Regions from separate parts of the Pantoea sp. GW821-FHT03E06 genome, predicted to be linked through region 1. Evidence: predicted binding sites of a transcription regulator. Region 1 holds the regulator's gene; the other holds the start of a gene.

Region 1 (4,627 bases):
ATGGTTTGAGGAATATAGCTCAGCCCAATATCGGCAGGCGTTAAGCCGGCGGCGGCGAGAATAAAGGGCGAACCGGTCAGCCAGGCAAAGAAACTTGCGGAGCAGGCTGAATAAATCAAGACGTTACCACTATACACTCGCGTACTAAGTAAAGTTAGCCAGCCGGGCTGGGTGCTCTTAGCGACGTTTTCGCGTTTCGGCGAGGTTAACCGCAGCGTGCCAACCAGCAATACCACTGCGACAAGCGTGAGGGTGATAAAGATGCTGCGCCAGTGGAAGTGACTGATTAGCCAGGCTCCCAGCAGCGGAGCGAGCGCCGGTGACAAGGCGACCAGCGGCATAATCGTGGCAAAAACTTTATGAGCCTGTGCTTTTGGATAGCGATCAACGACCAATGCCTGCCAGCTCACCGCTGCAGCACATACCCCAATCGCCTGCACAAAACGTAACGCCAGCATCAGGCGTACATCGGTCACCCAAAGCATACCAAGACAGCCAAGTGCAAAGATGGCTAAGCCCGCCAGCAGAATAGGTTTACGACCGTAGCGATCTGATAGCGGTCCCCAAAAGACCTGCGCACAAGCAAAGCCGGCAAGGAACAGACTCAGGCTGGCACTGATGGTGCCCGGTGCAGTGGCAAAATCACGTTGCATATCGCCAAAGGCGGGTAAATACATATCCGTGGCAAGAAAGCCGAGCATGCTGAGCACGGCAAGGTAGGGCATAAATGCTTTAGACGACAACATGTTATTTCTCTTATGGGCAGGTTGAACGCGGGGGAGTGTAAAAGGATGCAACACGCTTTGTGAAACGCTAATATTTGCACAGTGCTGTTAAATTTTTTGAAGGTGAATTCATGTGGTCAGAATACGCGCTTGAAGTGGTAGATGCCGTAGCGCGAACCGGCAGCTTCAGCGCCGCGGCGCAGGAGTTGCACCGTGTGCCTTCTGCCATCAGCTATACCGTACGCCAACTGGAAACCTGGCTGGCGGTACCGCTCTTTGAGCGCCAGCATCGGGAAGTGGTAATGACACCGGCAGGTGAGCATTTTGTGCGTGAAGGACGATCTGTTATCAAAAAAATGCTCGCCACCCGCAGGCAGTGTCAGCAGCTGGCCAATGGCTGGCGCGGTGAGTTGAGCATCGCCATTGACTGTATTGTAAAACCGCAGCGTACGCGGCAATTAGTGAAGGACTTCTATCGCCATTTCCCGGACATGGAGTTGATCATCAGTTATGAAGTGTTTAATGGCGTCTGGGACGCGTTAGCCGATGGACGCGTTGATGTCGCGATTGGCGCCACCCAGGCAATTCCGGTTGGGGGACGTTTTGCTTTTCAGGATATGGGGGCGCTTAACTGGCGCTGTGTCGTGAGTCCTCATCATCCTTTAGTCAGTAGCGTTGAACTGGATGATGAAACTCTGCGGGCATGGCCTTCGCTGGTGCTGGAAGATACCTCGCGAGCGTTGCCGCGCCGCATGACATGGACGCTCGATAATCAGCGGCGCCTGGTGGTGCCAGAATGGGAAACCGGGCTCGACTGCTTGCAGGCAGGATTGTGCGTTGGGATGGTGCCGGGCCATTTAGCCCGACCGCTGCTGGATAACCATGCGTTGGTGGAGCTGCAATTGCCGCAGGCCTTTCCAGACAGCCCCTGCTGCGTTAGCTGGTCAGAACAGCGCGCGTCGCCGGCGCTGGATTGGCTATTAGCCTATCTCGGGGATGCCGAAACGCTGAACCACGAATGGCTCAGTGAAGTGACACACTAGCGACGATAGTCGCGGAATGGCCCGTCTGCCACGGAGCGGCGCTCAATCAGCGTGGGTTGAACCTCAATGGTTTGTGGCTCTTCGCGCTTGCTGGTGATGCGATCGAGCAGCATCTCCAAAGCTTTTTCACCTAATTCGGCTTTAGGCTGATGCACGGTGGTCAGGGCGGGCGTGAAATAACGCGCGTTGCGCACGTTATCATAGCCAATCACTGAGATATCCTGCGGCACGCGCAAACCCATTTCATCTGCTGCGCAAATTGCGCCCATCGCCATAATGTCACCACCGCAGAACACGGCGGTGGGGCGCTGTTTCTGATTAAGGATTTGCTGCATCGCCTGATAACCCGATTCCGGTTCAAAGTCGCCCTGAACGATCCATTCCGGGCGCACAGTGATGCCCGCTTCATTCATCGCCTGAAGGAAACCGGCATGACGTCCGCCGCCGGTATTGCGCTCCAATTGGCCAGGAATTGCGCCAATGTCGCGGTGACCACGTTCAATCAGATATCGACCAGCGAGATAGCCACCCTGGAATGCATTATCCTGCACGGTATCGGTAAAATCGCCGCGCGAAGCACCCCAATCCATAACAACCATCGGAATATTGCGATTTTCTTCAAGCATTTGCAGCAAATCATCGGGATATTCTGAACACATCACGAGCAATCCATCGACACGCTTCTGCGCCATCATGGAGAGATAAGCGCGCTGCTTTTGTAAGTCGTTATGCGCGTTACCCAGAATCAACGTATAGCCGCGATCGAAGCAGTGATTTTCTACCGCTTCAATAATTTCGGCAAAATAAGGCGCTTCACTGGAGGTCGCCAGCAGGCCCAACGTTTTGGTGTGATTGACTTTCAGGCTACGCGCCACGGCGCTTGGCGAGTAGTGCAATGCTTTGATCGCTTCCCATACGGCGTTACGCGTCTCTTCTGCTACGAAACGCGTTTTGTTGATGACATGCGAAACCGTGGTGGTCGAAACACCCGCGCGTTTTGCCACATCTTTAATTGTTGCCATGAAAATGGTACTCCTGGGCTTATCGCAACTTACTGATAAGTATATTGTTAAACGTTTGCGTCTGCTAATGCTTTTATCGCCCAAAATAAGGGGCAAAACGGTGTGGTTTAGCAGACAAAATCACTTTATCGCGCTGTAAACACACCCTGCACAAAATGTGTTGCGCAACGAAAGGCGGCGATTCTAGCAAGCCCGGGCGGATAACACGAGATTTTTGCCCATCGCTGTGCGAAAATCGGTTTAACCCTAAGAAATGTGTGACTAAGGAGGAGTAATGAGTACGGATTTGAAGCTGGCGCTAATGACAACCGTTGGTGCTCTGTTAATGATTATTGCCTTTAGCTTTACTGCAATCATGCATTAATAAAAAAAGCCGGAGCAGCTCAATGCAGCGTCCGGCTTTTTTCTGCGCGTTGCGCAACAACTAACGAATGGTTTTCGGCGTCATCATACGACGCGCCCCAACATAGTGTTTCTGCCAGTAATCCTCACCCAACGCGCTAATCTGAATATCTTTGCCGGTACGCGGCGACTGAATGAATTTGCCATTACCAAGATACACGCCAACATGATCGGCAGTGCCACGATTATTGATGCGGAAGAACACCAAATCACCTTTTTCCAGCATTTCACGCTTAATTGGTGCAGCATCGCGCAGGTGATACATCTCATTGGCGGTGCGCGGGAACTTGAACTTCACCAAATCTTTATAGGCGTACCACACCAGGCCGCTGCAGTCGAAGCCGGTATGCGGGGAGGTGCCGCCCCATTGATAAGGTTTGCCGAGCTGGCCCATTAATTTTGTCATCGCAGTTTCACGCGCCTTTTGATAACGCTGGCGATGCGCCTTGCTCATTTTGATGCCGGTGAGCGGCAATGCTTCATCATCAACGTCGACGTCTGCGGCTTTTTTTATCTGTCGTTGATGACCATATTTCTTCGTCGTGGGTTTTAGCAGGGATTTTTTGCGGCTGGTTTTAGTTAGTGCGATTTCTGGCTTTGCCAGTTTTTTAATTTTGAGTTTTTGGACGGCAGGCAGCCGCGATTTTTTCGTAGTGGTTTTCACCGGACGTCGTTTGCGGCGCTCGTCTTCACGTGCGCTCTTTTTCTCTGCTTTTTGCGAGCTGGCATTAACCGGCGCATGCGGAGACGCAGAGGCCACGTTAAAGAACAGTTGGGCAAAAGCCAGTATGAAAAGCGTAATCAGTAAACGCATAATCCGGTTATAGGTTCAGCAGGCTGGAAACAAACAGACTGCGGCAGAGTGAGAGTAATCTGATCAAACGATCAGCGCCGAGGCAATTCTAATCCACTTTTTTTCCAAAAGGTAAGGCCTTTTTCTATTAAACTGTTACCAGATTGATTCTGTCGCAAAAATGAACTAATTCAGCTGGTTAACGCAGCGAAACTATTGCTAATTATTAATTTAGTCATGCCTATTAATGATATGAAAATGTTATTTGTGGCGGCCCAACTTAACAAACATGGCGATTCCCCGACGCTAACGTAAAATCCCGTTTTCAGTACGGGAGCGAAATCGCTACAATAAACAAACACGAAGTGAAGCATTAAGGAAGGCAATAATGAGTACTGTTGAAAAAATTCAGCGTCAGATCGCAGAAAACCCGATCCTGCTGTACATGAAAGGTTCGCCAAAGCTGCCAAGCTGCGGTTTCTCGGCGCAAGCCGTGCAGGCGCTTTCTGCGTGTGGTGAGCGTTTCGCCTACGTGGACATTCTGCAGAACCCGGATATCCGCGCTGAAATGCCTAAGTACGCTAACTGGCCAACCTTCCCGCAATTGTGGGTAGATGGTGAACTGGTTGGCGGCTGCGACAT
Region 2 (4,627 bases), 740 kb from region 1:
AACTGCTGCGTGCCGAGGGCGATAAGCTGCACTCAAGGAAGCTCAGAACCTTCAACGAGCCACCGTTTAGATAATCATGATGAGTTCCGGCCCTTGTGGGGCCGGAACAGTGCAGTAAAGCGCGTCATGACATCTTCAAAACAATATTCTGAACAAACCACGCCAACACCAGAAGGCAAGTCGGTAACATGATTTTCCAGGTAAGACTGTTGTTAAAGGCAGATATTTTTTCTTCCAGCTGATTGAATCTTTGATCAACTCTTTCGAACTTCTCATCAATCCTTGCGAACCGCGCATCTATTTTGTCGAACTTCAGTTCGGATTTCTCTTCCATCCGCTCAAACTTTTTATCGATACGTTGTTCAAGCGCCCCTAGCTCGCCCATAATCTCGACACGCATTGCCCCCTGCTCGGCTCGAACCTTTTCGATATCCGCCTTGGTAGAAAAATGTTCTGAACGCGCGGTTAGCACAGCCACATCCATCTGAATCTGCTGGGTAGTTTTTTCCAGCTGTTCAACCCGTTTGGTTAATTGTTCCATTTGGTGATCTCCTTTGTTACCAAGGTCAAAAATTAGCGGTCGGAACACACGAGTTGTATTGCTAATGGGGTAATCCATCACCGAATCCTTCTCCATCGCTTTCTTTCAATCCGTCCACCACCCAGCCAGTGAAACAGATTTGCGCAGCGTTAACATTCCACGATCCCGCCATTCACAGCACTATTTTACAGGGCAGGATTAAACAACACGCACAGCCTAGGCCGACCCGAGAGGGAAGAGAAGTGAACATCAAAAGGGATTGCGAGGTGTCACGCAGAAAATAAGCAGAGGATTGCAACCACAGACACGGAAGCCCGAACGGGCTTCCGTTAAATAACCATTATGCGCTCAGCCAACCCAGTTTGATGACAAACAGAATTGACAGAATAATCAGCGCCGGATTCACCTCTTTGGTGCGTCCACTCAGCAGTTTCACCACGGTCCAGGTGATGAAGCCAAAGGCAATACCGTTGGCGATGGAATAAGTCAGCGGCATGGTTAGCGCCGTCACGGTCACTGGCGCCGCAGTAGTGATGTCTTTCCAGTCAATATCCGCTAAACCCGAGGCCATCAATACCGCCACAAACAGCAGCGCAGGTGCCGTTGCATACACCGGTACGCTGCCCGCCAGCGGCGAGAAGAACAGGCTGAGCAGGAAGAGGATAGCTACCACAATCGCCGTCAAACCGGTGCGACCACCGGCACTAACGCCTGCAGCAGATTCCACATAGCTGGTGGTGGTTGAGGTGCCGAGCAGCGAACCGAACAGTGCAGCGGCGCTATCGGCAATCAGCGCACGGCCCATTTTCGGCACGTTGCCCTGCTCATCCGCTAATCCTGCACGTTTGGTCACGCCCAGCAAAGTGCCGGTGTTATCGAACACATCCACAAACAGGAAAGCGAAAATCACGCTCACCAGGCCCACATTAAACGCACCAGCAATATCCAGCTGCATCAAGGTCGGCGCAATGGAGGGTGGCGCGGAGAACACACCGCCAAACGGCGTCAGGCCAATACCCATAGAAATGAAGGTGACCACCAGAATGCCGATCAGTACCGCGCCGGTTACGCGACGCGCTTCCAGCACCACAATGATAAAGAAGCCAAGCAGCGCTAACAGCGGGCCAGGTTTGGTCAAATCGCCCAGGCCAACCAGCGTTGCCGGATTGTCCACCACGATACCCGCGCCTTCCAGGGCAATAATCGCCAGGAACAGGCCGATGCCAGCACCAATACCCGCACGCAGCGGCAGCGGAATGCTGTTAATAATCCACTCACGAATTTTGAAAAGCGACATGGCAAAGAAAATCACCGCTGACAAGAACACCGCGCCCAGTGCGACTTGCCACGTGTATCCCATGTGCAGAACCACGGTATAAGTGAAGAAGGCGTTAAGGCCCATGCCCGGTGCAAGGGCAATCGGGTAGTTAGCGATCAGGCCCATCAGCACACAGCCAATCGCCGCCGCCAGACAGGTTGCAACGAAGACCGCGCCTTTATCCATGCCGGTTGCGCCGAGGATGCTCGGGTTAACAAACAGAATGTAGGCCATCGCCAGAAAGGTCGTGATACCCGCAATGATTTCCGTGCGGACCGTTGTGTTATGCGCTTTTAATTTGAAGAGTTTTTCTAACATCATCATCTCTCATGAGCGGAGTCGGCACCAATGCGCGTTCTCACTTGCCAATGTGGTTTACATGTTTATTTTTGTAGTGAAGGCCAAGCGGCGTTGAGTGAAATCTTCCGCTTACCCTTGTCTCTAATAGCAATAGCTATGCCAGCCTCGTACGCAATCGATTACGTTTCTGATTACCTGTGGGGCTAAGATAATTCTGAACCATAACGAGGCGCGATTATGGTGCATTGCACCGCTGCCGCGCAATCGTTTTCCTTCCCCGCGATGATGACGGCAAAATGGTGCTGCACAGCACGCTTTCGTACTGTCACAGGCGATGGCGCTCACGTTTCTGGTGCTGGTTTCAGCAAGCAAAAAACGTCGGGTTACACTGCTTTTAACCCTTTCGTAACAAAAGAGGCGCCCCCATGAAGCCCGCGATTTTGGTGGTCGATGACGATCGTGCGATATGCGAACTGCTGCATGACGTCTTAAATGAACATGTTTTTACTGTTTACAGCTGCCATCAGGGCAAAGATGCGCTCACGCTGCTGGCACTGCATCCGGAAATCTCGCTGGTGATGCTGGATATGATGCTGCCCGATACCAATGGTTTGCTGGTGCTGCAACAGATGCAGCGGCAGCGTCCCGATGTGCTGGTGATCATGTTAACCGGCATGGGCTCGGAAGCAGATATGGTGGTAGGCCTGGAGATGGGGGCGGACGATTACATCGCCAAGCCGTTTAATCCGCGCGTGGTCGTGGCGCGTGCGCGGGCCGCATTGCGTCGCTGCGGGCGGCTGGCGCAGCCGGAAATTCGGCAGGATGAGGGCTGGCAATTTAACGGCTGGCGCCTGGATGATGCGCGCTGCCAGCTCTTTAATCCGCAACGTGAAAGTGTGCCGCTTACCCAGGGCGAGTACACGCTATTGCGCGCGCTGGTGGCACATGCGCGTAAAGTGTTAACCCGCGATCAACTGCTGGAGCTGACGCACAGCGAAAGCCTCGACGTTTTCGATCGCACCATTGATGTGCTGATCATGCGGCTGCGGCGTAAAATCGAAGCCAATCCGCATCAGCCCAGCCTTATCCGCACCATCCGCGGACTCGGCTACGTTTTTTCCGCCGACGTCATGCGACCAGCCTCTTCGGCGCGCGAAACGCAGATCGCCTGATCCATCCAGCGCTGCATCTCGGCCAGTGGCCGGGTGCCGTCCAGCGCATTTGCGGCATGCAGATTAAAACTGGCACAGGTATGCGCCAGCTTCAGCGTTTCCGTTAGCGACCAGCCTTCATGGCTGGCATACAACACGCCAGCGCAGAACGCATCGCCCGCCCCCACGCTGCCCACAATCTCTTCTGGCGTTAAGCACCACGCTGGCTGCCAGCGCCCTTCCCCATTGGTTTGCTGTCCCCACGCGCCCTCCGGTGCATGGATCACCACACGCTGACGCACGCCCTGCTGCATCAGCCATGCCGCAGCGACAGCGAAAGCTTCCGGCGCAGCAAGACCATGCGCTGTCCGTAATTGCACACCGGTCAGCGATTGCGCTTCCAGCTCATTGATCACCAGATAATCGAGCCAACGCAGCGCGGGCAGCACCAGCGGACGATATTCCCCCGCGCGCGAGACCAGATCGAGTGAGGTGAGGTAGCCGCGCTGCTGCATTTGCGCCAATAAACGTGCGCTGCGCGTGCCATAGTCGTCGTCGGGCACATCGAGACTATCCAGCAACAGCAAATATCCCAGATGGAAGATGCGGTGAGGCGTCACAACGGCGGCAAAATGTGCCAGGTCGAGCTGTGCATTCGCGCCGCGCGCGTGAAAGAAAGTGCGCTGGCCATCCGGCGCGGTCATCACCTGGGTCATCGCGGTACTGCTAAGGCGCGTTTGCTGCACAAACTGACGATCGATGTGATGTTCGTCCAGCCGTTGCACAATATACTCGCCATCGCTGTCTTCACCGACCATACCCACGGCCGCCAGCGGCAAATTCACCTGCATGCGCGCCAGCGTAAACAGCACATTGAGCGCCGCCCCACCGCTGCATTTTTCGCTGTGATGAATTTCCGTCAGCCAGCCCTGCTCCGGCCAGTGGCTGATACGCTGTACGTGGTCCACCAGCATGCTGCCCGCCCCGATGATGCCATTACGCGCCATCTTTCAGGCCCTCCCGGCGCTGCCGAACACCTGCATCTGCTGCGCCACCACGTTGGCGATATCACGTTCCACCGCCATCAACAGCTCGGCAAAGGCGTCATAGCGTGCATCGCGCTGGCTAATCTGCGTTTCAATCGCGCCCAGCGCTGCCTGCGACATGCCGGTGTAGAAGTTAATTTTGTTGATGCCAAGGCTGATGGCACGACGGAAGTCAGCATCGCTGATCCCTGAACCGCCGTGCAGCACCAGCGGAATGCCCGCCGTGGTACGAATCGCCGCCAGCCGGTCGAAATCGAGCTTCGGTTCGCCT

Evidence for each region. Region 1 encodes PurR, which represses purine synthesis genes. Its sites were predicted from a motif close to CANGCAAACGTTTGCNTG; they were not measured.
Region 2: a site for PurR is predicted at 2,417-2,434, ahead of AC07WB_RS11870 (NCS2 family permease). Genes of this name have one in related genera too.

The regions. Positions count from the first base shown of each region.
Region 1 covers NZ_JBWKUG010000001.1:1,791,870-1,796,496, forward strand. The annotation lists gene punC (purine nucleoside transporter PunC) at 1-746, opposite strand, end outside; gene punR (DNA-binding transcriptional activator PunR) at 857-1,768, shown strand; gene purR (HTH-type transcriptional repressor PurR) at 1,765-2,790, opposite strand; gene cydH (cytochrome bd-I oxidase subunit CydH) at 3,065-3,154, shown strand; gene AC07WB_RS08365 (C40 family peptidase) at 3,215-4,006, opposite strand; gene AC07WB_RS08370 (Grx4 family monothiol glutaredoxin) at 4,371-4,627, shown strand, end outside.
Region 2 covers NZ_JBWKUG010000001.1:2,530,207-2,534,833, forward strand. The annotation lists gene AC07WB_RS11860 (AMP nucleosidase) at 1-74, shown strand, start outside; gene AC07WB_RS11865 (hypothetical protein) at 125-541, opposite strand; gene AC07WB_RS11870 (NCS2 family permease) at 882-2,180, opposite strand; gene AC07WB_RS11875 (response regulator) at 2,585-3,331, shown strand; gene AC07WB_RS11880 (carbohydrate kinase family protein) at 3,268-4,317, opposite strand; gene AC07WB_RS11885 (ketose 1,6-bisphosphate aldolase) at 4,321-4,627, opposite strand, start outside.